Regions from separate parts of the Pseudobutyrivibrio sp. AR14 genome, predicted to be linked through region 3. Evidence: predicted binding sites of a transcription regulator. Region 3 holds the regulator's gene; each other region holds the start of a gene.

What was found. The regulator Rex, encoded in region 3, represses fermentation and respiration genes when NADH is low (regulators of the CRP and FNR family bind a similar motif). The targets are predictions, from matches to a motif close to ATTGTTAANTANTTAACAAT.
Region 1: the regulator Rex is predicted to act here: its motif matches at 3,111-3,130, upstream of pflB (formate C-acetyltransferase).
Region 2: the regulator Rex is predicted to act here: its motif matches at 6,543-6,562, upstream of BLP50_RS08285 (enoyl-CoA hydratase-related protein).
Region 4: the regulator Rex is predicted to act here: its motif matches at 1,825-1,844, upstream of BLP50_RS04325 (acetyl-CoA C-acetyltransferase).

Annotation. Positions count from the first base shown of each region.
Region 1 is NZ_FMUY01000004.1:155,929-164,097, reverse strand. It holds gene pflA (pyruvate formate-lyase-activating protein) at 1-481, opposite strand, end outside; gene pflB (formate C-acetyltransferase) at 803-3,061, opposite strand; gene BLP50_RS05160 (hypothetical protein) at 3,439-4,098, shown strand; gene BLP50_RS05155 (exonuclease domain-containing protein) at 4,148-5,047, opposite strand; gene BLP50_RS05150 (flavin reductase family protein) at 5,183-5,758, shown strand; gene BLP50_RS05145 (M18 family aminopeptidase) at 5,755-7,059, shown strand; gene hisA (phosphoribosylformimino-5-aminoimidazole carboxamide ribotide isomerase) at 7,105-7,896, shown strand; gene BLP50_RS05135 (LL-diaminopimelate aminotransferase) at 7,933-8,169, shown strand, end outside.
Region 2 is NZ_FMUY01000007.1:112,936-121,104, reverse strand. It holds gene BLP50_RS08310 (xylulokinase) at 1-1,541, opposite strand, end outside; gene fsa (fructose-6-phosphate aldolase) at 1,890-2,546, opposite strand; gene araA (L-arabinose isomerase) at 2,729-4,228, opposite strand; gene BLP50_RS08290 (GntR family transcriptional regulator) at 4,479-5,546, opposite strand; gene BLP50_RS08285 (enoyl-CoA hydratase-related protein) at 5,678-6,481, opposite strand; gene nagB (glucosamine-6-phosphate deaminase) at 6,660-7,385, opposite strand; gene BLP50_RS08275 (N-acetylmannosamine-6-phosphate 2-epimerase) at 7,654-8,169, shown strand, end outside.
Region 3 is NZ_FMUY01000001.1:242,350-250,518, forward strand. It holds gene BLP50_RS01125 (adenylosuccinate synthase) at 1-1,225, shown strand, start outside; gene BLP50_RS01130 (DUF4340 domain-containing protein) at 1,417-2,064, shown strand; gene rpsO (30S ribosomal protein S15) at 2,201-2,467, shown strand; gene BLP50_RS01140 (polyribonucleotide nucleotidyltransferase) at 2,629-4,710, shown strand; gene abc-f (ribosomal protection-like ABC-F family protein) at 4,774-6,678, shown strand; gene BLP50_RS01150 (redox-sensing transcriptional repressor Rex) at 6,738-7,370, shown strand; gene BLP50_RS01155 (hypothetical protein) at 7,379-8,146, shown strand.
Region 4 is NZ_FMUY01000003.1:214,224-222,392, reverse strand. It holds gene BLP50_RS04330 (3-hydroxyacyl-CoA dehydrogenase family protein) at 1-108, opposite strand, end outside; gene BLP50_RS04325 (acetyl-CoA C-acetyltransferase) at 346-1,548, opposite strand; gene BLP50_RS04320 (sensor histidine kinase) at 2,001-3,323, opposite strand; gene BLP50_RS04315 (LytR/AlgR family response regulator transcription factor) at 3,325-4,086, opposite strand; gene BLP50_RS04310 (DUF4956 domain-containing protein) at 4,193-4,882, opposite strand; gene BLP50_RS04305 (polyphosphate polymerase domain-containing protein) at 4,908-5,663, opposite strand; gene deoD (purine-nucleoside phosphorylase) at 5,945-6,661, opposite strand; gene BLP50_RS04295 (cell wall hydrolase) at 6,679-7,926, opposite strand; gene ilvN (acetolactate synthase small subunit) at 7,935-8,169, opposite strand, start outside.

The DNA of each region.
Region 1 (8,169 bases), on a different contig from region 3:
TTTCCTGAGCCATCTGAAGAATATTGGCATTGTCAACACCAGTAAGCTTCTTGTGCTCCTCAGGATCGATATTTTTAATATCAAGCATTACAGTATCAGTAACGCTCATAAGCTCTTTCCATTTGCTATAAAATGGCTCTTCGTGAGTGAAAGGCTGGCCTGCAGTATCGATGCAAGTTGTGATTCCTTTTGCCTTGGCTTTCTTAAATAAATCCAATACAAAATCAATCTGAAGAAGTGGCTCGCCACCGCTGACAGTGATTCCACCGTCCTTTTTCCAATATGGCTTGAAGCGCATAGCCTTCTCAAGTACCTGATCAGCAGTATACTGCTCACCCTGATGCTCAGCCCATGTCTCTGGATTGTGACAAAAAGCACATCTCATTTTGCAGCCATTTAAGAAAATCAAATATCTAACGCCTGGTCCATCAACGGCACCAAAGCTCTCAAACTTATTAATGTATCCTATAATTTCACTCATATCGTACCTCGTTCTAAAATCCACGACTCGTCGTGAGTAAATATATAAGCACTATAGATACGCTTGCGCCCCATCTAAGAAACGAGGACTCATCAAGGTCTTATAGTTGCTTATATATTTATTCACTGGAGTCTTGATTAAAATAAAAGCCTAGGTGGATAAGGATACATATTAAGCTGACCTTAAAGCACCGTCCCTACTTAGAGGGCATCATAGATGGCCTCTTATGTAGGGCAACGAGTGCGTCAAGAGCGAAAGCGCGTCAGCGAATATGTATCTTATGCACCGTAGGCTGTAGACTAGCCAAAGACTAGCGGTTTATTAAAGAGCCTCGTGGCATGTACGTGCGATAACGTCAAGCTGCTGAGTCTTTGTTAAGTCGATGAACTTAACAGCGTATCCTGATACACGGATTGTGAAGTTAGCGTACTCAGGCTTCTCAGGATGCTCCATAGCATCGATGAGCTTTTCCTTACCAAATACGTTAACGTTAAGGTGATGAGCACCCTGATCGAAGTAACCATCAAGAACGTTAACAAGGTTGTTTACGCGCTCTTCCTCAGAGTGACCAAGTGCACCTGGGTTGATTGTCTGTGTATTAGAGATACCATCAAGTGCCTCTTCGTATGGAAGCTTAGCAACAGAGTTAAGAGAAGCGATAAGACCGCTCTTCTCAGCACCGTATGCTGGGTTAGCACCTGGTGAAAGTGGCTCGCCTGCTGGTCTTCCGTCTGGAAGAGCACCTGTAGCCTTACCGTATACTACGTTTGAAGTAATTGTAAGGATAGATGTAGTAGGCTCTGAATCTCTATATGTATGGATGTGACGAAGCTTGCTCATGAATGTGCGGAGAAGCCATACAGCGATCTCATCAGCTCTGTCATCATCGTTACCGTAACGTGGGAAGTCACCTTCGATCTCGAAATCTGTAGTAACACCATTCTCGCCACGGATAGCCTTAACCTTTGCGTACTTGATAGCTGAAAGTGAATCTACACAGTGTGAGAATCCAGCGATACCTGTAGCAAATGAACGGCGTACGTGTGTATCAATAAGTGCCATCTGGCATACTTCATAGTAATACTTATCATGCATGTAGTGGATCATGTTAAGTGCTCCAACATACATGTGAGCTAACCAATCCATCATCTGATCGAACTTGTGCATAACCTCATCATAGTCAAGGTACTCAGATGTGATAGGTGTGTACTCTGGTCCAACCTGATCGCCAGACTTCTCATCGATACCACCATTGATAGCGTAAAGAAGACACTTAGCAAGGTTAGCACGAGCACCGAAGAACTGAAGCTCCTTACCTGTCTCTGTAGCAGATACACAGCAGCAGATTGAGTAATCATCGCCCCATGTAACTCTCATAACATCATCGTTCTCGTACTGGATAGAAGATGTGTTAACTGAAATCTTAGCAGCGTACTTCTTGAATGACTCAGGAAGACGGCTAGAGTACATAACTGTAAGGTTTGGCTCTGGTGAAGGTCCCATGTTCTCAAGTGTGTGAAGGAATCTATAACATGTCTTTGTAACCTGGTGACGACCATCAAGACCGATACCACCAACCTCAAGAGTAGCCCATACTGGGTCACCTGAGAATAACTGGTTGTAAGACTCGATACGAGCGAACTTAACCATACGGCACTTCATTGTGAAGTGATCGATGATCTCCTGAGCCTCAGCCTCTGTGATAACGCCGTTAGCAAGGTCACGTGTAAAGTAGATATCAAGGAATGTAGAAACACGACCTACTGACATAGCAGCACCGTTCTGAGTCTTGATAGCTGCAAGGTAACCGAAGTATAACCACTGAGCAGCTTCCTTAGCGTTAGCAGCTGGCTTAGAAATATCGAAGCCGTAAGAAGCAGCCATTTCCTTCATGCCCTTAAGAGCGTTGATCTGGTCTGTGATCTCCTCACGAAGCTGGAAGTCATAACGTCTCATACCCTGACGGTTTGTGTTAGCGAAGTCGATCTGCTTCTTCTCGATAAGGTAATCAATACCGTAAAGAGCAACTCTTCTGTAATCGCCGACGATACGTCCACGACCGTATGTATCTGGAAGACCTGTAAGGATCTTGTTGTGACGTGCCTTCATGATCTCAGGTGTGTAGATATCGAATACACCCTGGTTATGTGTCTTATGATATACTGTAAAGATTTCGTGAAGCTTCTCGCTTGGCTCATAGCCATACATCTTGCAAGACTGCTCAGCCATCTTGATACCACCGTAAGGCATGAATGCTCTCTTAAGTGGCTTATCTGTCTGAAGACCTACGATCTGCTCGAGATCCTTTGTCTCCTCTGCGATGTAACCTGGGCCATAAGAAGTAAGAGATGAAACAATCTCTGTCTCCATGTCAAGTACGCCGCCCTTAGCACGCTCAGCTGCCTGAAGCTCCTGGAGCTTGCCCCAAAGAGTGTTAGTAGCCTCTGTTGGATCTGCTAAGAATGACTCGTCTCCATCATATGGAGTGTAGTTGTTCTGGATGAAATCACGTACGTCTACGTTATCTTTCCAAACGCGACCTACGAATCCGTTCCATTGTGCGAAATCGTGATTTGCCATTTTATTATCCTTTCATTGTTTAAGGTTTATAGTTGTGAGCTAGTGGGGTTGTGTTAAAATTTTATCAATCAAGTTAGATAAAACTAACACCTTAGCTCATATTCACTATAACATAACTCTGATAAAAATTTCACAATGTATTCGAATAAATACATAATAAAAATGTATTTATCTAAATACAAAAAAATATAGGCAATAAACAATAGTTGGTGGGGAATATTCCATATGAACTAGGCGGATTTTAACTACTATATTAAAAGAGGAGACAAATTTTATAAAAAGTATTAAATTAATACTTTACTAATATTATTTTTTATGATACATTATCACTGTGCTTAAAATGTTACTAAAAAATAATTAATTTAAGGAGTAAAAATATGAAAAAGAAATTAGCTTTAATGCTAGCAACAATCACAACTGTTGCAAGCCTTTTCACAGGTTGTGGAGAGAAAGATGTAACTGGTAACTACGTAGCTACTTTGCGCTTCGCAGATTTAACTGATTTTGAAGACTCTGATGTAGAATCTATGGAGGAGATGGGAATTGATCCAAATACTCTTTCTTTTGATGTAAAACTTAATATGACAGACGATAAGAAATTTGATATGTCATTCGATACTACAGAGTTTAAGAAAGAATTCCAGAATGGATATACAACATATTTAAATGATCACATTGATGAAATTATTGATATGGCTCTTGCTGAATATGGTATGACAGTCGATGATGTAACAGATGAGGTGGCTATTGCAAATAATTATGAGTCTGCTGATGCTTTCCTCGAAGACATGAAGTCTCAGACTATTGAACAGACACAGCAGGCTATGGATGAGTACCTTGACGGAATCATTGAAGAAATGGAATCAGAAACTGTCTCAGGTACATACAAAGTATCTAAGAATACTGTTGTCTTTGTTGTTGAAGATGGTGATGAGTCAAGCCTTGATAAGGGAACAATCAATGATGATGGCTCTATCAAAGTTGTTTCAGAAGCAGACGGTAAGGAAGTTACATTTGATTTCCAGCTTCAGAAATAGTTAATAGATGAACAATATTTAAGGGATTGCTTCGGCAATCCCTTTTTTACTATTTTTTATTTTCTTCTTCAATTTTCTCGGAGAATGTTCCCATGTAAACATTTCCTTTGCCAAGTAAAAATTCCAGGTCGTCCATGAAGGCCTTTGTCTTCGGATCCTCCTCAAAGCCCTTGGACTTGATTTCTTTTAAGAACTGCTCCCCAAGCTTTGACTTGATGATGTAATCCTTGTCTTCGATTTCATCATTGAAGCTTCGATTCTTGACGTACTCGCCACGGAATTTCTTGTATTCAGCAGCCTTGACACCATCGTAAACCATCTGGTCCTGCTCGATGATGCGGATGCATTTGAGCATGTCCTCAGCATCGGATAGGGCGTTGTGCTCAACAAGTCCGCCTAGACCACAGATAGTCTTCATATCTGCAAGGGAAAGATTGGCGTCTAATCCACCTGTAATATCGAGGCTGACTTCCTTTTGGATGTTTTCAAAGGTGCTGATGAACTTAGCAACACTTCTTTTAAGTGGCTTCTCAAGAACTCGAGACTCGAAGTCTCGCTGGAAGCTATTTTTGTCTCCACCCCAGACGCATATTTTTCCAACCTGATATGCCTTTATGCGATTGATGAGCTCCGTCATTACCTCCTCATAGGTAGGGGCAAACTCTAGCTCCTCATTGGTAAGACCTGTAAGCTCTGTGATAAGTGGTGGGAGCTTATGGCCAGGGCGAAGCTGAACAGTAGAATAGAATCTATCAAGCTCCTTGTGCTCTGGGTTGGTGATAATAACACCAACTGAAATGACATCTTCGATAGAACTCTTTTTATATCGGGCGCTTAGATACTCGGCGTCCAAAAAGGCCTGATTCTTGCCCTTGAAACCTGCAGGTGCAGTCTGGCTAGGACCTTTAACTTTTTTCGATTGTGATTTATTCGAGTTTTGCTTGTCCAAAATTATCTCCATTTATAAAACATATTTGATGATTCATTGTACCATGTAAACCTCTTAAATGTAAAATGAACACCCTGTTATTTATAGAAGATTTAAGGTATAGTAAAAAGCGTAAGAAATTAACGGGAGGTCAGTATGGCTAAGGAAAAATGGAAAGCGGGAAATATGATTTATCCTCTTCCGGCAGTGCTTGTTACCTGCAGGAGCAAATCAGGTGAGGATAATGTTTTTACAGTGGCTTGGACTGGCACAGTCTGCACCAATCCGCCTATGGCATATATTTCCGTACGACCTAGCAGATATTCTTATAACATGATTAAAGAGACAGGTGAATTTGTGATTAATCTCACCACTGAGGAGATGGCTAAGGCCACAGATTATTGTGGCGTCACCAGTGGAAGAGATGTGGACAAGTTTCAGCGCTGCGGTCTTCACAAGGAGGAGGCAGACGAGGTGAATGTCCCAATGCTTGTTGAGTCGCCTGTAAACATAGAGTGTAGAGTCCGTGAGGCCCATGAATATGGCAGCCATACCATGTTTGTGGCAGATGTCATTTGCGTACATGCAGATGAGAAATACATGAATGAGTCAGGTAGATTTGAGCTTGAAAAATCAAATCCCCTTGCATACTCTCACGGCACATATTTTGGATTGACTAGTCCGAAGGGGACTTTTGGATATTCTGTAAAGAAAGGAAAAAAGAAAAAATGAATAAGACAATAAAGGGGTTATTTGATTTTATAGGCAAGGGACCATCTCAGTTTCATGTGGTAGAGACTGAGCGTCAGGCATTTTTGGCAGCTGGTTTTCAGGAGCTTTCTGAGTCAAAATCATGGAAGCTTAAGGCTGGCAAGAACTATTTTGTCACAAGAAATGGTTCTTCAATCATTGCTTTTAGAATGCCTAAAAAAGAATATGAGAGCTTTATGATTATCGCTTCTCACAGCGATTCTCCTACATTTAGAATCAAGGAAATGCCAGAGATGAAGGAGGGCCACTATGTAAAGCTCAACACAGAAAAATATGGTGGAATGCTTATGGCTCCTTGGTTTGACAGACCTCTTTCTATTGCAGGTCGTGCTCTCGTTAAGGGGAAAAATGAGCTTCAGGTAAAGCTTGTGGATTTGGATAAGGATTTGTGCATGCTTCCTTCTCTTGCTATCCATATGAATCGAGAGGCCAATGATGGCTACAAATACAACGCGCAAAAGGATATGCTTCCACTTGTTTCAATGAATGAAAAGTTCAACCTAAAGGAGCTTGTGGCTAAGCACCTAGATGTAAAGCCTGAGGATATCATTGGCTCTGATTTGTTCTTATATAATAGAGAAGAGGGCAAAGTCTGGGGAGCAGAGGATGAGTTTATTTCCTGCAGAAGACTTGATGATTTGCAGTGTTCTTACAGTTCTATGGAAGGTATTCTCGCTGCTAAAAATTCAGAGACGGCGGTACAGCTTCACGCTACATTTGACAATGAAGAAGTAGGAAGTGGAACAAAGCAGGGTGCTGATTCTACATTTTTATATGACACTTTAGTACGTATAAACGAATCTATTGGTGGCAATAATTCAAGACTTTTATCTGCTATCGCAAATTCATTTATGGTATCTGCTGACAATGCCCACGCGCTTCATCCTAATTATTCTGAAAAGAGCGACCCTACAAACAAGGTGTACATGAACGAGGGTATTGTTATCAAGTTCAACGCTAATCAAAAGTACATGACAGATGGGCTGGCATTTGGAATTTTCACTGAAATTTGCAAAAAGGCAAAGGTGCCATACCAGACATTTGTAAACCGTTCTGACGTGGCTGGAGGCTCTACACTTGGCAACATTTCCAACGCCCATGTTTCCATCAACGGAGTGGACATCGGATTGGCTCAATTGGCTATGCATTCTCCATATGAGACGGCTGGTGCAAAAGATACAGAATATTTAGTAAAATTAACGAAAACTTTTTACGAAACTGTTATTGAAAATCAATCAGGCCTTGCTTATACTGTGAAGTGATTTTTATAAAAAGTACGATTAAACAGGCAAATATGGGGGCTTGAGATGTTATTTAGACCATGCATCGACATTCACAATGGCAAAGTAAAACAGATAGTTGGTTCTACATTATCTGACCTTGGAAAGGAAAATGGACATCCACAGGAGAATTTTGTAGCGGATAAGGATGCTGCTTATTACGCTAATTTATACAAAAAAGATGGACTTCGTGGAGGCCACATTATCAATCTTAATAAGAAAAATACACCAGAATATGAGGCTTCTAAGGCAGAGGCTATGAAGGCGTTATCTACATTTCCAGGTGGCATTCAGTATGGCGGTGGTGTGGATGATTCCAATGCAAAAGAATTTATTGATGCAGGGGCTAGTCATGTCATAGTTACTTCGTATGTTTTCAATAATGGCCGAGTTGATTTTGAGGCTCTAAAAAAGCTTTCTGGAATTGTGGGTAGAGAGCATTTAGTTCTTGATTTGTCATGCACTAGAGTTGATGACAAATACTACATTGTCACAGATCGTTGGCAAAAGATTTCAAAAGAGATTATTACATACAATTTTTTAGATAAATTGGCATTCTACTGTGATGAATTTTTGGTTCATGCAGCAGATGTTGAGGGGAGAGGAAGTGGCATAGATAGAGATTTAGTAGGATTTTTATCTGGCTACAAGAGGGTGCCTATTACATATGCTGGCGGTGTTCACGATTATAGTGATATTGAAACCATCAGCTATCTTTCTGATAACAATATGGATTTCACTGTAGGTTCATGTCTTGATTTGTTCGGCGGAAAGCTTTCCTACGAGAGAATAATTAAGCAGATTTCTACTAGAGAATAAAATACATTTCATAATTATTAGAATTAGGAGGCAACGATGTTTAAGGTAAACACTAATTTTCAAAAGCTACCAGGTAGCTATCTTTTCTCAACAATAGCCAAGAAAGTGGCTGCTTATAGCGAGGCTAATCCAAATGCTGACATTATCAGACTTGGTATTGGTGATGTTACTCAGCCAATCGCACCAGCTATGATTTCTGCTCTTCACAGCGCAGTAGACGAGATGGGCGATGCTAAGACTTTCCACGGATATGCACCTGATTTAGGTTATCCA
Region 2 (8,169 bases), on a different contig from region 3:
GCTGTCCACTCGTCGTAGCCCTTGACCATAACTGGATCTGGCTCCATTGTTGTAGACTCCTGTCCAGCAAATACTTTTTCATCCAAGTAGCTCTGGAACTTCTGTGACTTGTCATCGCGGATGCAGTAGTTGGCAAGAACTGCCATACCCCAAGCGCCGCCTTCACCAGCTGTAGCCATTACAGTAATAGGTGCATTTAAAGCAGCTGCAAGAACTGACTGTCCAACGCCCTTTGTCTTAAAGAATCCGCCGTGACCTGTGATAGATTTAATCTTTACCTTTTCTTCCTTGAGAAGAATGTCATTACCAATCTTAAGTACTCCAAGAGCTCCGTAAAGATTTGAGCGCATGAAGTTTGCAAGTGTAAATTTAGCGTCTGGCTTTCTCACAATCATAGGACGTCCTTCATTGACTCCTACAACTGGCTCGCCGCCAAAATAGTTATATGAAAGTACACCGCCGCAATTAGCATCTTCTGTAAGAGCCTTGCGATAAAGTGTGCCATAAATGTCATTCATAGAAATATCAATGTCGAATGCATCTGCAAATTCCTTGAATATTCCAATCCATGAATTCAAATCTGATGTACAGTTGTTGCAGTGAACCATGGCAACCGCCTCACCTGTTGGTGTTGTAACCATATCGATTTCCTCGTATGGCTTAGAAAGAGGCTTATCAAGAACTACCATTGAGAACACTGATGTGCCAGCAGAAACATTACCTGTTCCAACAGAAACAGCGTTTGTAGCAACCATACCTGTACCTGCGTCACCTTCTGGTGGAGCAAGTGGGCATCCTGGCTCAAGCTCTCCTGTAGGATCAAGAAGCTTTGCACCCTCTGCTGTAAGTGTACCTGCATCATCACCTGCAACTAATACCTCTGGCATCAAATCTTCTACTTTTGTAGTAATGCCATGTGCTGCTGCAAGTTTATTAAATTTCTCAAGCATAGCCTTGTCATACTGACAAGTTGCTGAATCAATAGGAAACATTCCAGATGCTTCGCCAACACCTGCTACCTTTTTTCCTGTCATCTTATAGTGAACATAGCAAGCAAGTGTCATGAAGTATGCCACGTTTTGAACATGTGGCTCTTTGTTTAAAATACACTGATAATAGTGTGAAATGCTCCAGCGCTGTGGCATGTTAAAATTGAGCTCCTTTGAAAGCTCTGCTGCAGCCTGGCCTGTAATTGTATTTCTCCATGTTCTAAATGGAACAAGCAAATTGTCATCCTTGTCAAATGCAAGATAACCATGCATCATTGCAGAAAAACCAATTGCACCAATCTTCTTAAGCTTTACATCATACTTGCTGAAAACATCCTGCTTAAGCTTTGCGTAGCAATCCTGTACACCTGCCCATACCTCCTCTAAAGGATATGTCCAGATGCCATTATCCAAATGGTTCTCCCACTCATGGTCACCCTGAGCAAGGACCTTATTATCGCCATCAACAAGGACAGCCTTGATTCTTGTAGAACCAAACTCAATACCTAAAGCTGTGCCAGTACCTTCGGCAATTATCTCGTTAATATTCATAAATTATTACCCCCAATACATTACTTCTCTACACGTTTACCTCTCGCTGGTCACGGTCTCAATCCTAAGATATTGCTCCGCTCGACTAACACGTCTCGCTGCGCAACACTTAGAGATTGATACCTACCAGCTATTTGTAGTGTATATAATTTCATTGGCGGCCACTCAACCTTGGCAAGCGCGAGCAGGGTGCTGAATGTCCAGTGGACATTCGCCCAGCACCGACCGTAGTGGAACGGAGACGGCCCCATGCCAAGACTTTGTGCCGCGTTTATTAATGGCGGCCACACAACTTGGAAATAGCTTGTAAGTAACAAGCGAGCCTCAACCTGCGATGCCGCCACTTTTTTATTCACCGAAAACTGCTATGTAGTCCTTCTGGAACTTTTCGATACCTGCAGTTGTGAGAGGATGATTAATCATTGTTTCGATTACAGAGTATGGAACTGTTGCAATGTGAGCACCAGCAAGTGCGCAATCTGTTACGTGAATTGGATTACGAACTGATGCAGCAATGATTTCTGTATCGTATCCATAGATGTCAAAGATCTCAGCGATGTCACGGATAAGATCGATACCTGCCATGTTGATGTCATCAAGTCTTCCAAGGAATGGTGAAACATATGTAGCACCAGCATTTGCAGCAAGAATAGCCTGGTTAGCTGAGAAGATAAGTGTAACATTTGTCTTGATGCCTTCTGCAGAAAGTACCTTTACAGCCTTAAGACCTTCTGCTGTCATAGGAATCTTTACTACCATGTTTGGATGCATAGCTGCAATCTCACGGCCTTCCTTAATCATGCCTTCTGCGTCAACTGTTGTAGCCTTAACCTCACCTGAGATAGGTCCATCAACGATAGAAGCAATTTCCTTAAGGATCTCTTCCTGGCTACGTCCACCCTCTTTTGCAATAAGTGAAGGGTTTGTAGTAACACCGCAGATTACTCCAAGATCATTTGCCTTCTTAATGTCCTCAATTTTTCCAGTATCAACGAATAACTTCATTTTCTTTTTCTCCTTCTAAATATCTTGCTGGTAAATACCAGTTTTAATAGTTATTCATGGTCGACCAAACCGCCCCATGTTAACTACAATTGTAAATCTTTTTGTTATGCCATTCTATAAAAATAATGTCCATCTTATGGCACAATTTTTACATTAACTCAGCAACTTCAGGCGTATTTTCCCTATTTCTTGTATACAAGATTTCCAAGAGCTAAATCACGTTTGAAGTCACGAATCTTTGTGTCCTTATCAATATAAACTGCCTCGATACCCATAGCAGCTGCCCAGTCACCCATCTGCTCAGCAGTAAGGTCATAAGTAAATGCTGTATGGTGAGCGCCACCTGCAAGAAGCCAAGCCTCTGTACCTGTGTAGAAATCAGGCTGTGGTGTCCAGAAGTTGATAGCTGTAGGAAGCTTTGGAAGTGGCTTCTCAACCTTCTTGCAATCAACATCCTGAATGATGAGACGGAATCTGTCGCCTAAATCGATGAGGGATGTAGCAATACCCTTGCCAGTCTTTGACTGGAATACAAGACGAGCTGGATCCTCACGGTCACCCATTGAAAGTGGCTGGCACTTAATCTGGATAGGACCTTCTGAAATAGTTGGGCAAATCTCAAGCATGTGAGCCTGGATAATACCTTCCTTACCCTTTACAAGGTTGTATGTGTAATCCTCAAGCATTGAAGTACCCTTTGCGTCCTTCATGCCTGTAGTCATAATCTTCATAAGGCGAACCATTGCAGCAACCTTCCAGTCACCCTCTGCGCCAAAGCCGTAACCCTTTTCCATAAGTCTCTGGATAGCAAGACCAGGAAGCTGCTTAAGTGCACCAAGGTCACCAAAGTGAGTTACGATTGCCTGATAGTTTTTCTCCTCAAGGAATCTCTCGAATCCGATTTCAATCTGAGCCTGAACAGCTACATGCTTCTTGAATTCCTCTGGGTCTCTGCCCTCAAGGCAGATATCGTACTTGCTGTAATACTCATCAACAAGTGCATTTACATCTGACTGAGAAACTGCATCAACTGCCTCAGCGATTTCATTTACAGGATAAGCATCAACTTCCCAACCGAACTTAAGCTGAGCCTCTACCTTGTCGCCTTCTGTAACAGCAACATTTCTCATGTTGTCTGCAACTCTCATTACACGGATGTGGCTTGACTCTACAATACCGATTGCTGTGCGCATCCATGAACCAAGCTTCTCCTGAACCTCAGCATCCTGCCAGTAACCTACGATTGTCTTTCTCTCGATACCCATTCTTGAAAGAATATGAGCATACTCTCTATCGCCGTGAGCTGCCTGATTCTCATTCATGAAATCCATATCCATTGTCTCGTATGGAATCTCACGATTGTACTGAGTATGTAAATGGCAAAGTGGCTTTCTAAGCTCCTGATGTCCTAAAATCCATGACTTTGCAGGTGAGAATGTGTGCATCCATGTGATAACACCTGCGCAAGTTGGATCATTGTTAGCCTCGTTAAATGTGCGTCTGATTACCTCGTTTGTAATCATTGTTGGTTTCCATACTACCTCAAATGGAAGCTTGCCTGACTTGTTTAAGCACTCAACAATTTCCTTTGAATGTGCTGCAACATGTGAAAGGCACTCATCTCCGTAAAGGTCTTGAGAACCAGTACAGAACCAAAACTTGTAGTTAAGCTGTGTCTTCATAAAATTACCCTCCGTTAAATCCTTCTCTGTTCCCAGCATGGCTTAGACCGCCAATCCCGATACATTTATCACCGAGAACAACAACTTGTATATAAAAAATAATACAACTTGTACACATATAGATACAAGTTGTATTTATCTTTTAAAAATATACTGTTTTTATAGGATTTATGCTCGTGTACAAGTCTAAAAACACATATACAAGTTTGATTCAAATGAGCAATTCTTGCTTTTTATCCAATGGGAGCACCTACAATGTGCTGGTCCTCTCCACCAGCTCTGGCATAAGAAGCACCTGGGCATCCTTTCTGCTTAATGTCCCATCAATAAGTCCAAGCAGGGTCTCAGCCGCCTTTTTACCAAGCTCCTCCTGAGGATGGGCAACTGTGGTAATCCCCCTGCTCTGGGCAAGCAGTGAATTGTCAAATCCAGTTACTGAAATATCATGAGGAACACTTCTTCCTGCAACAGAAAGTCCCTTTATTACATCAGCGGCAATCTCGTCATTGTAACAAACTACCGCATGGCAGCTCCTGCCATTTTCAAATATTCTAAGGAGTCCCTCCAGTGGCTTTTGCCCCTTGTCCTTGGTGTGATACCAAATCACCATATCAGGGTCATATGCAATGCCTGCTTCCTGCAGAGCCTTCACATAACCCTTGTGTCTAAGTATCCCCTGGGTGTCATCTGCCTTGAAAATGCCTGCCACTTTCCTGTGACCAAGCTGTATAAGATGCTCTGTTATCAGTCGGCCGCCCTCTACATCGTCAAGCATTACATGGGGTCTATCCATCATAGCCTCATAGCACCCCTGGATAAACACATAGGGAATTCCCATGGCATCCATCTGGTCATAAAGCACTTGATGCTGACAGCTGATAGCACTCTGACTAGGCTCGATTATCATGCCATCAATATTTTTAGAAAGGAGCTCCTCCATGCACCAGGCCTCGCCCTTTCTGGAATTGTTGGTTGTCTTAAGCAGGATACTGTAGCCATTATCATTTAACACCTGATTGATTCCCTGGATAACCCTTGGAAAAATATAATCAGACATGTAGGTGGTTACCACCGCAATATTTTTGGTACCGCTCCTCTTATGAATACGCTCAGCCACAAAAGTGCCGCTGCCATGTCTTGCATAAAGCAAGCCCTCCTCAGTAAGCTTACTGATAGCCTTTCTAACAGTCTGCCTGCTGGCACCGAACTTTTCAGCTAATTCATTTTCCGAAGGAATCTTCTGCCCTGGCGCATATTTGCCAGAGTTAATCCCCTTTTTTATATCCTTAATTATCAGTTCATTTTTTGATGAAACCACAATTATTCCCCCGCGTATATAGTCTGAAACCATTCTAACATAATAAATCCAATTTTCCTAAGCACCATTAATCCTACCAGCATAAAAAAAGGACCCTGCCGAAGCAAGGTCCTAAATAAGTCTCTATAAAATTAGAAATCTGTAAGTGTAGCAGCACGTCTCTCAAGGAATGCGCCCATGCCCTCTGCCTTATCGTGTGTAGAACATGTGATACCGAAGAGATTAGCCTCCATCTCAACTGCGTTCTTGATGTCCATGTCATAACCGTTGTTGATAGCCGCCTTAGCGATAGATACTGCATAGCTACCCTTAGAAGCGATCTTCTTAGCCATAGCCTTAGCTGTGTCCATAAGCTCCTCACAAGGAACAACCTTGTTAACAAGACCGATTCTGTATGCCTCGTTAGCATCGATAGAATCACATGTGAAGATAAGCTCCTTAGCGCGTCCCATACCTACGAGACGAGCAAGTCTCTGTGTACCGCCGAATCCTGGAATGATACCAAGACCACACTCTGGCTGACCAAATGTAGCATTCTCAGATGCAATACGGATGTCGCAAGCCATAGAAATCTCGCAACCACCGCCAAGAGCAAATCCGTTAACTGCACAGATTGTAACCTGTCTCATGTTCATGAGCTTGAAGAAAGGAACTGATGCTCTCATACCAAAAGCACGTGCCTCTGCTGCTGTAAAGTTAACCATCTCTGAAATATCAGCACCTGCAACAAATGACTTAAATGCATTATCTTTCTTGTCTGGGCCGCCTGTAAGGATAAGTACCTTTACATCGTCTCTAGCCTCGATTTCTGTTAATGCAACGTTTAACTCATCAAGAGTCTCGCTGTTAAGTGCGTTAAGTGCTGCTGGACGTGAAATTGTAAGAACAGCAATCTCATCAGCAACCTCAAGCTTTAAATTGTTGAATTCGCTCATAGTAATCCTCCTCTTTTTGGGGTCATACCCAACTTTTTTCTCATGTTATCTATAATAGTCTATTGTTAAAACTTTGTCAATCCTAATTATGGCGCTCCCCTCACCTAGATTTCCCATGAGATTTACCAATTCAACATATTACCTAACAACAAAATTTCCTGTAAAACCCCTGCCAGCTTTACAGCTTTGCAGCTGCCTCCTCGTCACAAATGATTGTTACATCAGGATGTGTCTGGAGAACTGAACCTGGAACCTCAGTGGAAACCGGACCATTTATTACTTTGGCCAAAGCGTCAGCCTTCTTAGCTCCATTTACCACAAGAAGGATTTTCTTTGCACCCATTATTGTATTAACCCCCATAGAATATGCCTGTCTTGGCACATCCTCTATTCTCTCAAAAAGACGTGAATTTGCGTGAATTGTGCTCTCTGTCAAATCGACTACGTGTGTTCTCACCTTAAATGGAGTGCCTGGCTCGTTAAAACCGATATGTCCATTTTCTCCAAGGCCAAGCAACTGTAAATCAATTCCTCCTAGAGATTTGATAACCTCCTCATATCTTGCGCACTCAGCGTTATCATTCACCGCCATTCCATTTGGAATATTGATATTTGCAGGATTTATATCAACCTTTGAAAAGAGATTGTCATTCATATAATAGTGGTAGCTATTTTCGTTTAATTCATTGAGCCCCTTATACTCATCTAAATTCACAGTGCGAATCTCTTTAAATGAAATAGCCCCTGCCTTGTATTTTTCAACCAGTAATTTATAGATTCCAATAGGAGAGGAACCTGTAGCAAGGCCTAGAACGCTATTTTGCTTTTCTTTTATCTGATCTGAGATTATCTCAGCAGCCTGTTTGCTCACTGCATCATAATCTTTTACTACATATATTTTCATTTCCAAAACTCCTCACTATTTTTTCAATAAGCTTATTCTTAGCACATTATATTGGGGTCAAAAGTTTGGCGTCAATTAAACCAAAGACTTCTGAAACGCCTTTCAAAAAAATAGTCAATAAATCATTTTTGATGTTAGTACTTTCATAAACTTGGTAAAACATTGAGAAATTTCACAGCTTTTACCTATAATATAAAATATAGATGTCACGGAATTATGGTAAAACTGGCAACCATTCTGAGACACTCTTACTACAAAGGAGTCAAACATGGATAATTACCAAATTATAAATAAAATAAAGGGCGGTCTTATCGTCTCTTGTCAGGCCTTAGAAGATGAGCCTCTTTACAGCAGTTTCATCATGTCAAAAATGGCTCTTGCCGCTGAGGAAGGCGGTGCTGTAGGCATCAGAGCCAACAGTGTAGTTGATATAGCAGAAATCCAAAAAAGTACTACTCTTCCTATTATTGGCCTCATTAAAAAGGACTATGCCGACAGCGAAGTCTATATCACACCAACTGAGGCTGAGGTGGATGCTCTAGTTTTAGTAGGCGCCGATATTATTGCAATGGATGCCACTAATAGACCTCGACCAAATGGCGAGAGCTTAGATGCTTTTTTCAAAAAAATAAAGAAAAAATATCCAAACAAATTATTCATGGCAGATTGCTCTACCTTTGATGAGGGCATCCATGCCAGTGAGCTTGGATTTGATATAGTAAGCACTACTCTCTCCGGTTACACAAAGGAGACAAAGGGACGCTTGCTACCAGATTTTGACATG
Region 3 (8,169 bases):
GATTACTGACATGATGGCTGCAGATGCAGACATTATTGTACGTTTTCAGGGAGGAGCCAACGCAGGACATACTATTAAGAATCATTATGGTAAGTTTGCTCTTCATACATTACCTTCAGGTGTGTTTTATAATCACACCACAAGCATCATTGGCAATGGTGTAGCTCTTAATATTCCTATTCTTATTAAGGAAATTAATTCTATCGTTGAGAAAGGTGTTCCAGCACCAAAGATTTTAGTTTCTGATAGAGCTCAGATCGTTATGCCATATCACATCCTTTTTGATCAGTATGAGGAAGAGCGATTAGGAAAGGCTTCATTTGGTTCAACAAAGAGCGGTATCGCTCCATTCTACTCAGATAAATACGCTAAAATCGGTTACCAGGTTCAGGAACTTTTTGATGAGGATCTTCTTAAGGAAAAAGTTCTCCGTACATGTGACCAGAAGAATGTTCTTTTAGAGCATTTATATCACAAGCCACTTCTTACTCCAGAAGAGCTTCTTGATACTTTACATGAGTATAGAGATATGATTGCACCTTATGTATGCGATACTTCTGCTTATCTTTGGAATGCAATCAAAGAGAACAAGACAATCCTTCTTGAGGGACAGCTTGGTACTCTTAAGGATCCAGATCATGGTATTTATCCTATGGTTACATCTTCATCTACACTTGCTCCTTATGGATGCATTGGTGCAGGTATCCCAGCTCAGGAGCTTAAGCAGGTAGTTACTGTATGTAAGGCATATTCTTCAGCAGTTGGTGCTGGTGCATTCGTTTCTGAAATTTTCGGTGATGAGGCAGATGAACTTAGACGTCGCGGTGGTGATGGCGGTGAGTTCGGTGCTACAACAGGTCGTCCTCGTCGTATGGGATGGTTTGACTGTGTCGCTTCTAAATATGGATGTAGAATGCAGGGTACAACAGATGTAGCATTTACAGTGGTTGATGTTCTTGGTTACCTTGATGAGATTCCAGTTTGTGTAGGTTACGAGATTGATGGAGAAGTTACAACAGACTTCCCTGTTACATCTAAGCTCGAGAAGGCTAAGCCAGTACTTAAGACACTCCCAGGATGGAAATGCGATATTAGCGGTATCAAAAAGTATGAGGATCTTCCTGAGAACTGCCGTAAATATATCGAGTTTATTGAAAAAGAGATTGGATTCCCTATCACAATGGTTTCTAATGGACCAGGTAGAGATGATATCATCTATAGATAATTTAAATATTTTGCCCTGTGGGATTTACCTGCGGGGCTTTTATTATTAGCAGATTGGCAAATTTAAAAGTTTTGTGAAACATTTCGTAAATGACATGAAATAACATAGCTTTTAGTTATAATCATTTTAGTTATTAATTAATTTTACCAGTTTATGTCAGTTGCTATTGTTTTATACATTGGGAGAGTATGATGCTTAAGAACAAAGAAAAAATCTTAAAAATATCTTTATTAACAGTTGGTGTTTTGCTAATTGTTTTATTTGGAATATTTATTTTTAAAAAGACTCACACAGAAAATGATATGGATGACAAACAGCCTGTTTCCACTGACGAGACAGAAGAGGTTCTTGAAGATGTAGAATTTCCACACGCTGCAGAGCTTGATCAGGCTAGTGAGATTACTGATGATGGAGAACAAATTTTATACCTTCCTAAGGATGAAATCTATGAGTTTTCTATTACTGATGCTAACAACATCCTTTTGAATTTTGAAAAGAAGGATGATAAATGGATTTATGTTGATGATCCTTCTATGGAGATTAATGGGGACAGAATCGATAAGATTCTTAATTATCTTTGTGACATAAGAGTTGTAGATATAATTGAGCTTGATGACGAAGCTGATGCTATGGAGTACGGTCTTAGCCAAGAATCTCCTATGTGCATTATTAAGGATGCTGGAGGTAATGAGATTCTTATATCTATTGGTAATTGCAGTGATGAGAATTGTAATGTGTATTTTGCTTTAAATTATGATTTCTCTACTGTTTATGTTAATAGTGGTAAGCTTTCCAATGTTCTTCAGTACTCTGTTGAGGAGTTACTTAGCCTTTCATAATTTATGAAAGACTTTATTTACAAGAATAATATACTGTGTTAATATATTTCAGGTATTATTTTTACTGTGACTCAGGTTTAGGACACTCCGACCTTCACCTTAGTTACGGCATATTTACAATTTAGGAGGTAATAAAATGATTACAAAAGAGAAGAAGCAGCAGATTATCAATGAGTATGCTAGAACAGCTGGTGATACAGGTTCTCCAGAGGTTCAGATCGCAGTTCTTACAGCTCGTATTTCAGAGCTTACAGAGCATCTTAAGGCTAACCCAGGTGATCATCACAGCCGTCGTGGTATGATGAAGATGGTTGGTAAGAGAAGAAACCTTCTTGCTTACCTTAAGAATACTGACATTGAGAGATATCGTTCAATCATTGAGCGTCTTGGCTTAAGAAAGTAATCTATATGAGCGGAGTAGTTTTACTCCGCTCGTTTTCTAATGTTTAGCGTAAAAGCCCAATCCGAAGCCACTGAATTCTGAGCGAAAGATATAGGAGTCGCTTCGTTTTCAGTAGTTTCGGGTTCGAGCTTAAATATAAAGTATATTTAAAGGAGAAAACCATGAAGACTTTTACAATGGAATTAGCTGGTAGAACACTTCGTGTTGATATCGGCAGAGTTGCAGCTCAGGCTAATGGAGCAGCATTTATTCAGTATGGTGACACAACAGTTCTTTCAACTGCTACTGCATCAGATAAGCCACGTGATGGTATCGATTTCTTCCCACTCTCAGTTGAGTTCGAAGAGAAGACATACGCTGTTGGTAAGATTCCAGGGGGATTTAACAAGAGAGAGGGTAAGGCATCTGAGAATGCTGTTCTTACATCTCGTGTTATTGATAGACCTATGCGTCCACTTTTCCCAAAGGATTACCGCAACGACGTAACACTTAATAATATGGTTATGGCTGTAGATCCACAGTGCCGTCCAGAGCTTGTTGCTATGCTTGGTGCTGCTATTTCTACATGTATTTCAGATATTCCATTTGATGGCCCTTGCGCTATGACTCAGATGGGTATGGTTGATGGTGAGCTTATTGTCAATCCATCACAGGAGCAGTGGGATAAGGGTGACCTTAAGCTTACAGTTGCTTCTACAAAAGAAAAGGTTATCATGATTGAGGCTGGTGCTAATATCATCCCTGAGGACAAGATGATTGAGGCTATTTACAAGTGTCATGATGTTAACCAGACAATTATTGCATTTATCGAGCAGATGGTTGCTGAGTGTGGCAAGCCAAAGCATGAGTATACATCATGTGCTATTCCAGAGGAGCTCTTTGCAAAGATGAAGGAGCTTGTTCCTCCAGCAGAGATGGAAGAGGCAGTATTCACTGATGAGAAGCAGGTTCGTGAGGAGAATATCCGTCAGATTACTGAGCGTCTTGAAGAGGCATTTGCTGAGAACGAAGAGTGGCTTGCAGTGCTTGGTGAGGCTATTTACCAGTACGAGAAGAAGACAGTTCGTAAGATGATTCTTAAGGATCACAAGCGTCCAGATGGACGTCAGCTTGATCAGATTCGTCCACTTGCAGCTGAGGTTGATATTATTCCACGTGTTCACGGTTCTTCAATGTTTACTCGTGGTCAGACACAGATTTGTGATGTTGTAACACTTGCTCCACTTTCTGAAGCACAGAAGATCGATGGACTTGATGCATTTGTTACAGAGAAGAGATATATGCACCACTACAACTTCCCTGCTTATTCAGTAGGTGAGACAAAGCCATCTCGTGGTCCAGGACGTCGTGAGATTGGTCATGGTGCACTTGCTGAGAGAGCACTTCTTCCAGTACTTCCTTCAACAGAGGAGTTCCCATATGCTATTCGTGCCGTTTCAGAGACATTTGAGTCTAACGGTTCTACATCAATGGCTTCTACATGCGCTTCATGTATGTCACTTATGGCTGCTGGTGTTCCACTTAAGGCTATGGTTGCTGGTATTTCATGTGGTCTTGTTACAGGCGATACAGATGACGATTTCGTTCTTCTTACAGATATTCAGGGTCTTGAGGACTTCTTTGGCGACATGGACTTCAAGGTTACAGGTACAAAAGAAGGTATTACAGCTATCCAGATGGATATTAAGATTCATGGTCTTACACGTCCAATCGTTGAGGGCGCTATCGCAAGATGTCGTGAGGCTAGATTCTTCATCATGGACAACTGCATGAGCAAGGCAATCGCTGAGCCACGTAAGGAAGTTGGCGAGTATGCTCCAAAGATTATCCAACTTACAATTGATCCAGAGAAGATTGGTGATGTAGTTGGACAGCGTGGTAAGACAATCAACGAAATCATTGCTAGATGCGATGTTAAGATTGATATCACTGACGAGGGCAATGTTTCTATCTGCGGTACAGATGCTGCTAAGATGGAAGAAGCTAAGAAGATGATTGAAATCATTACAACTGATTTTGAGAAGGATCAGATTCTTACAGGTAAGGTTGTTAGCATCAAAGAGTTTGGTGCATTCGTTGAATTTGCTCCTGGTAAAGAAGGAATGGTTCACATTTCAAAGATTGCTAAGGAAAGAATTGATAGAGTTGAGGATGTTCTTACACTTGGTGATACTGTTAAGGTCGTTTGCCTTGGCAAGGACAAGATGGGACGCATCAGCTTCTCAATCAAGGATTGTCAGTAATTAATTATTTAGATTTATTGGCGCCTGGCTTTTGGTCAGGCGCTCTTTTTTAGGAATAATACTATGTTATTAAACGTATCTCATATATATAAATCATACGGTGAAGACAATATAATAAAGGATGCGACATTTACTGTTGATGAGGGCTCTAAAGTAGCTATTGTAGGTAACAATGGTACAGGTAAATCTACTTTACTTAAAATTATCATCGGAGAAATAATGGCAGATGATGGTGAAGTTACTCTGAAAAAAGATGCCACAATGGGCTATCTTGCTCAGTATCAAGAGGATGCCTTTAGTTCTAACATTTTAAATACAGTTCTTAGCGCTAGAGAAGATTTACTTTCCATGGAAAAAAGACTTTCTGAAATGGAAAGTATGATGAGTTCAATTGATAATTCTGAAATGGCTAAATTCATGGATGATTATCATAAGTTACAGCATCAGTTTGATTTGCAGGGTGGGTATACATTCCGCTCTGAGGCTATTGGTATTTTAAAGGGATTAGGCTTTGAACAAGAGGACTTCGATAAGAGCATGAACGAGCTTTCAGGTGGTCAAAAGACAAGAGTTTCTCTTGGTAGACTTCTGGCTTCTTCACCTGACTTATTGCTTTTAGATGAGCCTATTAACCATTTGGATTTAAAATCTATTATGTGGTTAGAGGGGTATCTTTCTTCATACAAGGGAGCAGTGATTATTGTAGCCCATGATAGATATTTTCTTGATAAGATAGCTGACCATGTGGTTGATTTGTCTTACGGTAGGACTAGTGTCTATACCGGTAATTATACTGCCTTTATGCAGCAAAAAGAGATTTATATGATTTCTTATGAGCGCTCTTATGAGAAGCAGCAAAAAGAGATTGAACATCAAAAGGCTGTTATCGATAAGCTTCAGTCTTTTAACAGAGAAAAATCAATCAAGCGAGCAGAGAGCCGCAAAAAGCTTTTGGATAAAATGGATGTGATGGATGCTCCTGATAAGGACATGCCTAAGATGCGACTTACTCTTGAAATAGAAAAAGAAAGTGGCAAGGATGTTCTTGATTTTTCTCATGTGACAAAATCCTATGAGGATAAAAATATCTTCACTGATTTATCATTTGAGGTACACAAGGGTGATAGGATTGCTATTTTAGGTGATAACGGAACAGGTAAGACAACTATCTTAAAGTGTATCAATGGTCTTACTGATTTTGAATCAGGAGAAATTCGCTTTGGTGTCAATGTTACTGTGGGTTACTATGATCAGGAACAGCAGGGGCTCACTGAAACTAATACTATTTTTAGTGAGTTGCATGATGCCTATCCATTTTTGACTGAAACAAAGGTAAGAAATACCTTGGCTGCATTCATGTTCACTGAAGATGATGTATTCAAGAGGATTAGTGATTTGTCCGGTGGAGAAAGAGGACGTGTGTCTTTGGCAAAGCTTATGCTTTCCAAGTCTAATTTACTCATTCTCGATGAGCCTACCAACCATCTTGATATGGATTCTAAGCAGATGCTAGAAGAGGCTCTTAATGAATATGACGGTACACTTTTGTATGTCAGCCACGATCGATATTTCGTAAATAGAACTGCAAATATGATTCTTGAGCTCTCTGATGGAAAGCTTATAAAGTATTTGGGCAATTACGATGATTACATTGCTAAAAAAGAACAGCTTTATGGAACACAGACTGAGTCTGTATCCCTTGGGGCCTCAGAAGAGACTGCAGCTAAGCTTGACTATAAGGAACAGAAGAGAATAGAAGCTGAAAAAAGAAAGCTTCAAAACAGGATTTCTAAAATTGAAGAGGAAATCGAGACCCTTGAATCCAAGAAGGCAGCTATAGAAGAGGAGTTCTTAAAGCCTGAAAATATGACCAATTCTGCCAAGCTTAACGAGCTTACCGCTAAGCAGAAAGAAATAGATTCTCGCCTTGAAGAATTGTACGATGAGTGGGGATTGTTAAATCCTTGACATGCTTTTAGACAGATTTTATAATTAATTTATTGAATAGATTTTAGGAGGCTTACGCTTTGGATAAAAAGATTTCTCAGGCTGTCATCAGGAGATTGCCTAGATATTATCGCTATTTAGGCGAATTATTAGATGATGGTGTGGAAAGAATTTCTTCTAATGATCTAAGTAAGAGGATGCATGTTACCGCATCTCAGATTAGACAGGATTTGAACAATTTTGGTGGCTTTGGTCAGCAGGGCTATGGCTATAATGTTGCTTATCTCCACGAGGAAATTGGTAATATACTTGGTGTTCATGACACCCATAATGTTATTGTTATCGGTGCTGGTAATTTAGGCCAGGCCATAGCAGGATATGTTAAATTTGAGCGAGTTGGATTTAAAATAATTGGACTTTTTGATGTTAATCCTGAACTCAAAGGCAAGATGGTTAGAGATCTTCCTGTTCAGATGCTAGAGGATCTTCCTGAATTCATTAAGAATAATGATGTTGAGATTGCGGCGCTAACCCTTCCAAAATCAAATGCTAAGGCTACAGCTCTCAAGCTTGTATCTCTTGGCGTCCATGCAATTTGGAATTTTGCCCATGTTGATTTGGATGATATTCCAGATGTGGTTATCGAAAACGTTCATTTGTCTGATAGCTTAATGCAGTTATCTTATAATATTACTCAGCATAAGAATAAGTAGGTGAGTTTATGGGGGAGCATGATTATTCTGCAGCAATTGCTAAAATAAAAGTTCCAATGCTTATATTGGATCAAAAGTGGCATAGATTGTTTGCTCTAGGCGGCAAGCCTAGCAATGTTAAAGAATTAGAAACTAGAGAAAATGACCTTTTAAAGAGAGAGGCAGAGCTTAAAAAGGAGCTGAAAGATTTAAAGAAAGTCAAAGAGAATCTTATGTCTTCTGTTATGTCTAACATGGAAGGCACTTCCGATTTGGTTTCTAAGAAGCTTGATGATGATAAGCGTCTCTTGGAAGAGTGTAAAGAACGCATAGCTTCTGCAGAGGATGAGCTGATGGATATTCCTAATCAGACAGAGGAGGTCAATAAGCAGCTTATGCTTGCCTCCATGGATTATTGCTATGATAAGCTTCGCACTAATTCTCAAGAGGCTGAGGAGATTACTAACTGGATAAAGGATATCCGTGTCCAGCTTAAGAAAAATGTCATTAGAAAGCATAATCGAGAGATTAATAATAAAGAGATTTACTCATATATGCATGATGTTTTTGGTATGGAAGTTCTTAATTTATTCGACTTACAAAATGGGGATTTCTATCTTGGTACAGCTGATGACAAAGCTGACGATAAATCAGCTAAGAAATCTTCTGAGGAGGAGGCCGCAGACCTATCTAATGTTAACTTAGAAGATGTAGATTTAGATGCGGTTTCTAAGGAGACAAAAGAGGATTCTGATGAAATAGATGAGTCTATTGAATCAGCTGAAGAAAATCAATAAATCTATAAAAGACTAGACTTTAT
Region 4 (8,169 bases), on a different contig from region 3:
CCACTCCTGCTTAATATCGCAAAGAGCTACTTCATAACCATCAACCTGAGCAAATGCCTTAGCAATACCCTGGCCCATTGTACCTGCGCCAATTACGCCTACTTTCATTTTTATTCCTCCTAATATTTTTAGTACGCTCCAGCTTATACAATCTTCAAAGCTCCCGCAGGCCACCTCCCATACTCGGGTAAGGAAACCTTCCCGCCCGGTGTAGGCCCCTTCCTTACCCGGCATGGGGCCTTCCTGCTCGCGCTTTTGAAGATTGCTTAAGAAGCTGTCGCTCACTTAAATTTTTTAGTTTGTTGAATAATATAAATATTCAAAAGTCGCTTATCGTCTTAACGATTAGCCTTCGTACTTCTCGATGATTGTAGCACAACCCATACCACCACCGATGCAGAGTGTAGCAAGACCCTTCTTGTACTCTGGATTGTGAATCATATCGTAGATAAGTGTTACGAGGATACGAGCACCTGAAGCTCCAACTGGATGTCCAAGAGCGATAGCACCACCGTTTGGATTAAGCTTCTTAAGATCGAAGCCAAGATCCTTACCTACTGCAACTGACTGTGCAGCAAATGCCTCGTTTGCCTCATATACATCAAGATCATCAATTGTAAGACCAGCCTTAGCAAGAGCCTTCTTTGTTGCTGGAACAGGACCAACACCCATGATCTCTGGAGCGCATCCGCCAAGTGCACCAGCTACGAAAGTAGCGAGTGGCTTAACACCAAGCTCCTTAGCCTTCTCCTCTGACATAACAACAAGTGCAGCTGCACCATCGTTGATACCAGAAGCATTACCAGCTGTAACAACTCCGTCTGGATATAAAGCCTTAAGCTTTGCAAGACCTTCGATTGTTGTACCAGGTCTTGGGCCTTCGTCTGTATCGAAGATAACTGTCTCTTTCTTCTTCTTGATTTCGATAGGAACAATCTCATCCTTGAATGCACCAGACTCGATAGCTGCGCAAGCCTTGTTCTGAGAGTTAACTGCGAACTCATCAAGCTCTTCTCTTGTAAGCTTCCACTGCTCAGCTACATTATCAGCTGTCTTAATCATATGATAGTCATTGTATGCATCCCAAAGAGCATCCTTAACCATTGTATCTACTAAAGCGCCCTGGCTGTTTGATGGCCAAGTCATTCTATAACCATAACGTCCGTTTGGAAGTGCAAATGGAGCGAGTGACATGTTCTCCATACCACCTGCTACAACTACATCAGCATCACCAGCGATGATCATCTGTGCTGCCTGGTTAACACAGTTAAGACCAGAACCACAAACAACGTTTGTTGTAACTGCTGTTGTCTCGTTTGGAAGACCAGCCTTGATAGCTGCCTGACGAGCAACGTTCTGTCCTAAACCTGCCTGGATAACACAACCCATGTATACGTGCTCTACGTCCTCTGGCTTGATACCAGCTCTCTTAACTGCTTCCTTAATTACTGTAGCACCTAAGTCAACTGCTGGAATTGCACTGAGTGATCCACCCATAGTGCCGATTGCTGTTCTACATGCACTAGCAATAACTACTTTTTTTCCCATGTTTCTTTCTCCTTTTTAAGAAATACTTTTTTGTTTCCGGTGACTAACATCTAATAATTCTTCAAAATTACGTTGTACAAATTAGACAAATTGCTTTGCGAAAATCTGTTAATTTTTTAACGAACATTCCTCAAAAAAATAGACCTCAGTACGCCGCCGTTGTGAAAATATTAACATAACTGACTTTAAATTACAATCAAAAATTTCGTCATTATTGTATAGACAATGACTTTTTTCTGAATATTCTTCTTCCTTTTAGCCAATTCTCACACTCTGCTCGTTAAAAAATTATCAAGAAACCTTGATTTTTCGTTTAAATGGAAACTTTTCCTGCAAAAATCAGTTTCTAAATTGTGTCTATCAGCGTGAAAATTTTAATTAAATTCATACACGCCAAATCCCTACAAACCTTGAATATTCAAGTTTTTTGCAACAAAAAAGAACAACTGCCGTTAACTGACAGTTGCTCCATCTGTATTCTTGGTGTTTAAAGGTAGCGTGACCTTCACACAGAATTCGTAATCTTTTGCTTCTATTGTAAAATCACCATGGTTATCATTAACATTCTTTCTTATATTATTAATCCCAAAACCATGATTTTCTTTGTCTAACTTCGTAGTCTCTATAGCATCAATATCATCTATTCTTTCGTAAGCCATAGAATTTCTCACAGTCAACTGAGCATATTTATTACCTTCCCTTAAATGAATATGTATATATTTTTCCCTGTCTCCAGCAATGTGCTTTTGCGCCTCAATGGCGTTTACAATCATATTTGAATAAATAGAAGAGAGAGCAATCTCATCAATGAGGATAGGCCTCATCAACCTTCCCTCTAGCCTTAGCTCTATATCCTTATCTAAATGCTCCGCATAATAATTAGTCAGAGCATCGATTATCGTATTTCCGATACTATATCCTTTGTTTACCAAAACGCTGGTCTTATCATACAACTTCTCGATATACTGCTTCAGCTCATCGTAATTACCGTCATCCATTAGACTCTTTAGGCAGATCATATGATTATTCATATCGTGACGATATTTTTTTGTCTCCGCTTCCTTATCCAGTAACGATATATAATAATTTTTCTGAGTCTCGTATAATTCTCGCTCGGCCTTAGCATATTCCTGCACCTTTTCAACCAGCCACTTCTTATATAGGATATTGATTTCTAAAAGCAACAAGGACAAGGCGGCAATGGAAGTGACAACTCGTGCAAAAATTCCTTTGAAATATGATATCTGTATCAAATTGTAAATACTGAATATACATATAAATATATCCAGGCAGCCGATTGTTATTACATAATCTAAAAATTTGCCGACTTTCCTTCTTCTTTCATTAATAAGGGATTCTAAAAATCTCTTTGTCAAAAAGCCAAAAATCAATACAATAGAAAGCTCCACCAGATTATTTAAACATACATCAACGCACTTATTTCCTATATGAAAATATGCTCCATCTGGAAAAAATGCTTTTATAGAAAGAATTATACAGTTATTAATAAGAAGCACTAAAACAGTAGATTCTATTTTCGATACAATGCTACTGTCTATTATCAAAAATACAATTATATATACTAGAAATAGCTCTATTAGGCATAGAGAGCCGTATGATATCTTGTCCTGTAAAAATCCGCTTGTTGCTATTGCAGCTAAAAATCCAAACGCAATAAAGCGCTTGTTTTTCATCTGCAAATTTGCACATTTAATTATCCATATTGCTTCTGTAAGCAAAAAAGCAAACTCAATCAAGGACATAAAAAAATTCATATCAGCCTCCAAAATTCAAGTCATATTCTATGTACGCCTTTTCAAAGCTAAGTAGCTTTCTTCTAGATATTGTCAATTTTTCTCCATTGGTCAATTCTATAATGTTTTTTGACACGCTTTTGATATTCTTAAAACCAACGATATATTGTCTATGTATTCTATAAAAAATCCTTTCATCCAATTCATTTTCTATTTGGTCTAATGAGACACTCTTGGTAAAAACGTTATTTGCCGTATATACCTCAACAGAGCCATTGAAAGATTTGATATATAAAATATCACTCTGCTTAACATTATATTTTATTCGATTTCGAAATAGCTCTAGGGTAGAATTTCCAACAGTTTTATTGATAGCAGAAACAATTGCCTCCTCTACCTCGCTCTCTCGTAAAGGTTTATTTAAATATCTATGGGCATTAAATTTAAACGCTTCACTGTAGCGCTTATCATTACTTGTGGCAATTATAATTTTACAATTCGGATTTACTTTATAGATACGATTTCCAGCACCCATTCCGTCCATCACAGGCATTTCCACATCAAGGAAAGCTATATCTATATCTTCTATATCGTGCAATAAGCCTGCTGCAGAATCATAAATCTTTAAAGCAAAGTATTCATCATCATCTCCATATAACTTTGTCAGCAAGGACAAAATCATCTTCTTTGTAGCATTACAAATTTCAAGCTCATCATCGCAAATCCCTATTGTCGTTCTTCCCATAGACAAATACCCCCTAGAAAATACAAACCAATATTTCATTTACGGTATAAGTATGGTACTAAGAAAAAGTTTCGAAATCAACTTTTTCGGGCATTTTTCGCAACAATTAATAAAAAAAAGAGGCGCAACAGCGCCCCTTTGTAATTTAAAGCTGACCAACATCACTCATATCGCATCTACCGCAAATAACAGTAAGATTGCCATTTCTCATTCGAATGTCGTCCAATAACTTCTTTTCCTCCAAGTCATTTTTCAGCTTAATTCTATATTCGATCTCATACATCGAGCCCATGTTGGTGGTGCGAACTGATAATAAAAGATGTGTTTTAGTGTACTTAGCGAATAAATCATCAAAGATTTCACTATAATCAAGATTCTCTGGAATTGTTATTCTAAGATCCTTTTCATTTGAATCTGCTTCCGCAAATTTGCAGACTGATAAGATAATATGAATAACACATATTAATACTGTAAATATTCCTGCCAAAAGCAACTCGCCTATGGCACAAACAATTCCAATTGCCATTGCAAAGAATACAAATCCAATGTCGCGTGAACTTCCCTGCAACGATCTAAATCTTACCAACGAAAACGCGCCTACAACACCAAGTCCTGTTCCCAGATTTCCATTAACCGCAAGCATGACTACGCATACTAGAACTGGCAAGACAATAAGTGTTCTCGCAAAATTCTTTGATGTCACTCCTGTTCTCATGTATGTAACAGAAATGATAATTCCTAAAACACACGCCACCAAAGCATACCCGATAGCTCCCCAAATTGATAAACTAGTATCTGTGCCTGATGACACAAATGCAGAAAAAAATGATTCCATTAGTCCTTCTCCCTTTTGCAAATTATTAGATTACTGCGCCTCCTAGAATGCTCTTAGCTTCTGCGCCTCTAGCAACTATACCGTCCGCTTCGGTAAGTAGTTGCTTCTTGTAAAAATTTCCGTATTTGGAAAACGAAATTGAGTAAATCTCATATTTTGATAGAAGCTTAGCAAACCAAATTGGCATAGAATCCGCAATTTTTACTTCCATTAACCTGTAACCAGGTGGCAAAAGGTAATCATTTTCATCATCCTTGTATAAAGTCAAATCAAATACGCGGCTGCGTATATCCTTGTCAAATGTGACTCTAAAATCAGGATCCTCTTTGCCAAACATAGCTATTCTGTCATACGCAATATAGCGTTTTGGTTCCAAGTCATAATGATTAAACAAGTAATCAATTTCTTTAAATATTTGATTTGGTTTGGATGGCAAAATTCCATCGATTAAAAACCTTTCGGCTTCTTCCATTGGAACTGCAACTCTCCGTTTGTTTACCAGACCTTTGTATTTCTTTTTAATCTCTAAAAAGCACATACTGTCATAGTCCGGTTCCCCATAGCAACGAACCCTAAACTTCTCCTTGTATTTTGGACCTTCTATGGATGTCCTAATGAGCTCATTACTCTTCGTGTCATAATATATGTTCCTAATAGTGTGAAGCCCATATACATCCATTTCCATATATTCTTCCAACTCTTTTTTGAACATATGATATGTTTTTTCATCCAACAAATATTTTTTCTCATATCTGTTGAATACAATTTGAATCTTGCTCATAAGACGTCCCCCTTACTTATCCACGCATCCATTCAAATATTTGCTGTCCCCATGCATCCATAATGTAACCCCCTTGCATTTTAAATATTTCTAGAGCTCTACGATGATATGATTATAACGTGAAAAACCACGATTAAACGTTTAAGTCCATTAGCGGTATCTATAAGTTGTCTAACGGCATTTTTTCAATAAAAAACAGCCATTCCTATTGATTAATACTCTTTACTAAGAGTTAATTAAATCAAATAAGAATGGCTGTATAATCGTTGATTTTAAAGGCTTTATAGGGCAATTGCCGTCTCAAGCGCAAGCTTCATCATTTCCGTAAACGATTTCTGTCTATCCTCTGCAGGAATTTCCTCAGAAGTTACAAATGAATCAGAAATAGTAAGCATACATGTTGCATTCTTGCCTAGCATATTAGCATTGTTGAAAAGGGCAAAGCTCTCCATCTCAACACAGTCACAACCGCAGCGCTCCTTAACAGCCTTCCAACCGCCCATTTCTGGCGCTGTATAGAACTGATCAGAAGAATGAACCTTTGCAAGCTTAGCATCGATGCCAAGCTCCTTAGCCTTTGCTATTGCTACGTCATTTATCTTTTTGCTTGGGTAAAGAGTTGTCTCCTCCACACCGTTTGTATACTTAGCAAATGTACTATTTGAAAAGGCACTTTCTGCAATTACTACATCAAGAACATTAAGCTTATCTGTGTAGCTTCCAGCAGAACCAATACGAATAATATTTTCTACATCATAGAATGCAAAAAGCTCATATGAGTAAATACCGATTGAAGGCATACCCATACCACTGGCCATTACTGATACAGGTACACCCTTATAAGTACCTGTAAAACCAAGGCAGTTACGAACTGTATTGACACACTTTACATCCTCCAAGAAATTTTCAGCGACAAATTTTGCGCGAAGTGGATCACCTGGCATAAGAACTGTCTTTGCAAAATCACCCTTTTTGGCTTCGTTATGTGGTGTTGCCATAATTATTTTCCTCCTTATTAATTATAGTTATAGAAGTAATGGGCATTAATTACTGTACCCGATGTTCTATCTAAGAAACCTACACCGTCAGTAGGAGCCCCCGCCTCAGCGGCTGCTGCGACCTGAGTGTTATGTAAATTCTGCGCATATGAATATGTGCAGAAGAATAAAGCGTCTGTATTGATATTTCCTGCTATTGCATCAGCCGCAGCCTTTTGACAGCCACTATTTGGTCCCTGAGCAAGAATAAGAGCCACACGTCCTGAAGTAACAGGCGCAAATTGACCAGAAGCATATATAACTCCAGATACCGAGTTAGGGAATTTCGGACTGGCAACTCGATTCATAACTACCGAACCTACCGCTAATCGTCCCGAAGTACCCTGATTATCCGCCTCCGCCTGGATAAGAGCAGCCAAAAGCAAGGTCTCCTCATCTGTGGTACTATATCCACCGCTGTATCCACCATGCTCACCTGCTAGCTTTTCAGCAAGAGCTGCTTGAGCCGCCTGATACTGCTGTTGTATACGCTGTTCATACGCCTTAGCCTCTTCCAACTGTTGTTTAAGCTGTTGTAGAGCAGCCTGACTGTCTGCAATCTGACCATTGGTAGTATCAAGAGCTGACGCTGTGGAATTAACGAGAGTTCCAAGCTCAGTTTTTTTGGACTCAAGTGTGCCTTGGTACGCAGTAAGCTCTGTATTTTTCTCCTCTATCTGGGATTTTGTCTCTTCAAGAGCCTGCTGAGTCTCCTCAAATTTCTTAATGGCCATCTGGTCATAGGAAACGATCTCAGACATATACTCTAAGCGCTGTAAAAAGCCAGACATGGAGCCACTCTCAAGGTAATTGACAAGTGTGTTGGTAGAGCTATTCTCATACATATACTGGATACGGGTCTTCATAGCCTCTCGTTGAGAATCCAAATCCTGCTGAGTTGTCTCTAACTGCTCATTTAACACGTCAATATCAGCCTGTACAAGGGCTATATTTTCCTCTGTATCAGATATCTCCCCTGCAACAGTTGTAATCTGAGTATTTAAGCTATTAATTTGTCCTGATAATGTGTTGGCCTGCCCCTCCAATTCATTAACAGTATTTTGCACTTGCTGAACTTGATTGTTTAGGTCATCTACAGCATGAGAAGCATTTTCAGATTCATCGTGAAGTCTATCAACCTCAGACTGGGATGCCTTAACAGATGTGTCCATCAGACACATTGAAGCAAGTAGTAGGATAGCCAAACATCCTCGAAGTTTTTTCATACCTTCTCCTATCGGCAGGAGCTTGAAATAGATTCTACTGCAACCGCTCCGCCTCTAACCACTTCTATTTTCTTAAAGCGTGTTTTAAGAAGTGATATTAAATCATTGTTTTTGCGTTCTGTCAAGGTACATTCAAACAAAACGCTGTCTGTACCTATATCTGTAATTCTAACCATTCCCCCAGTATTGAAAACCTCTGCTATCTGGAAAGCCTCTGTCTTACCAGCAGCGTCCAATCCCTTT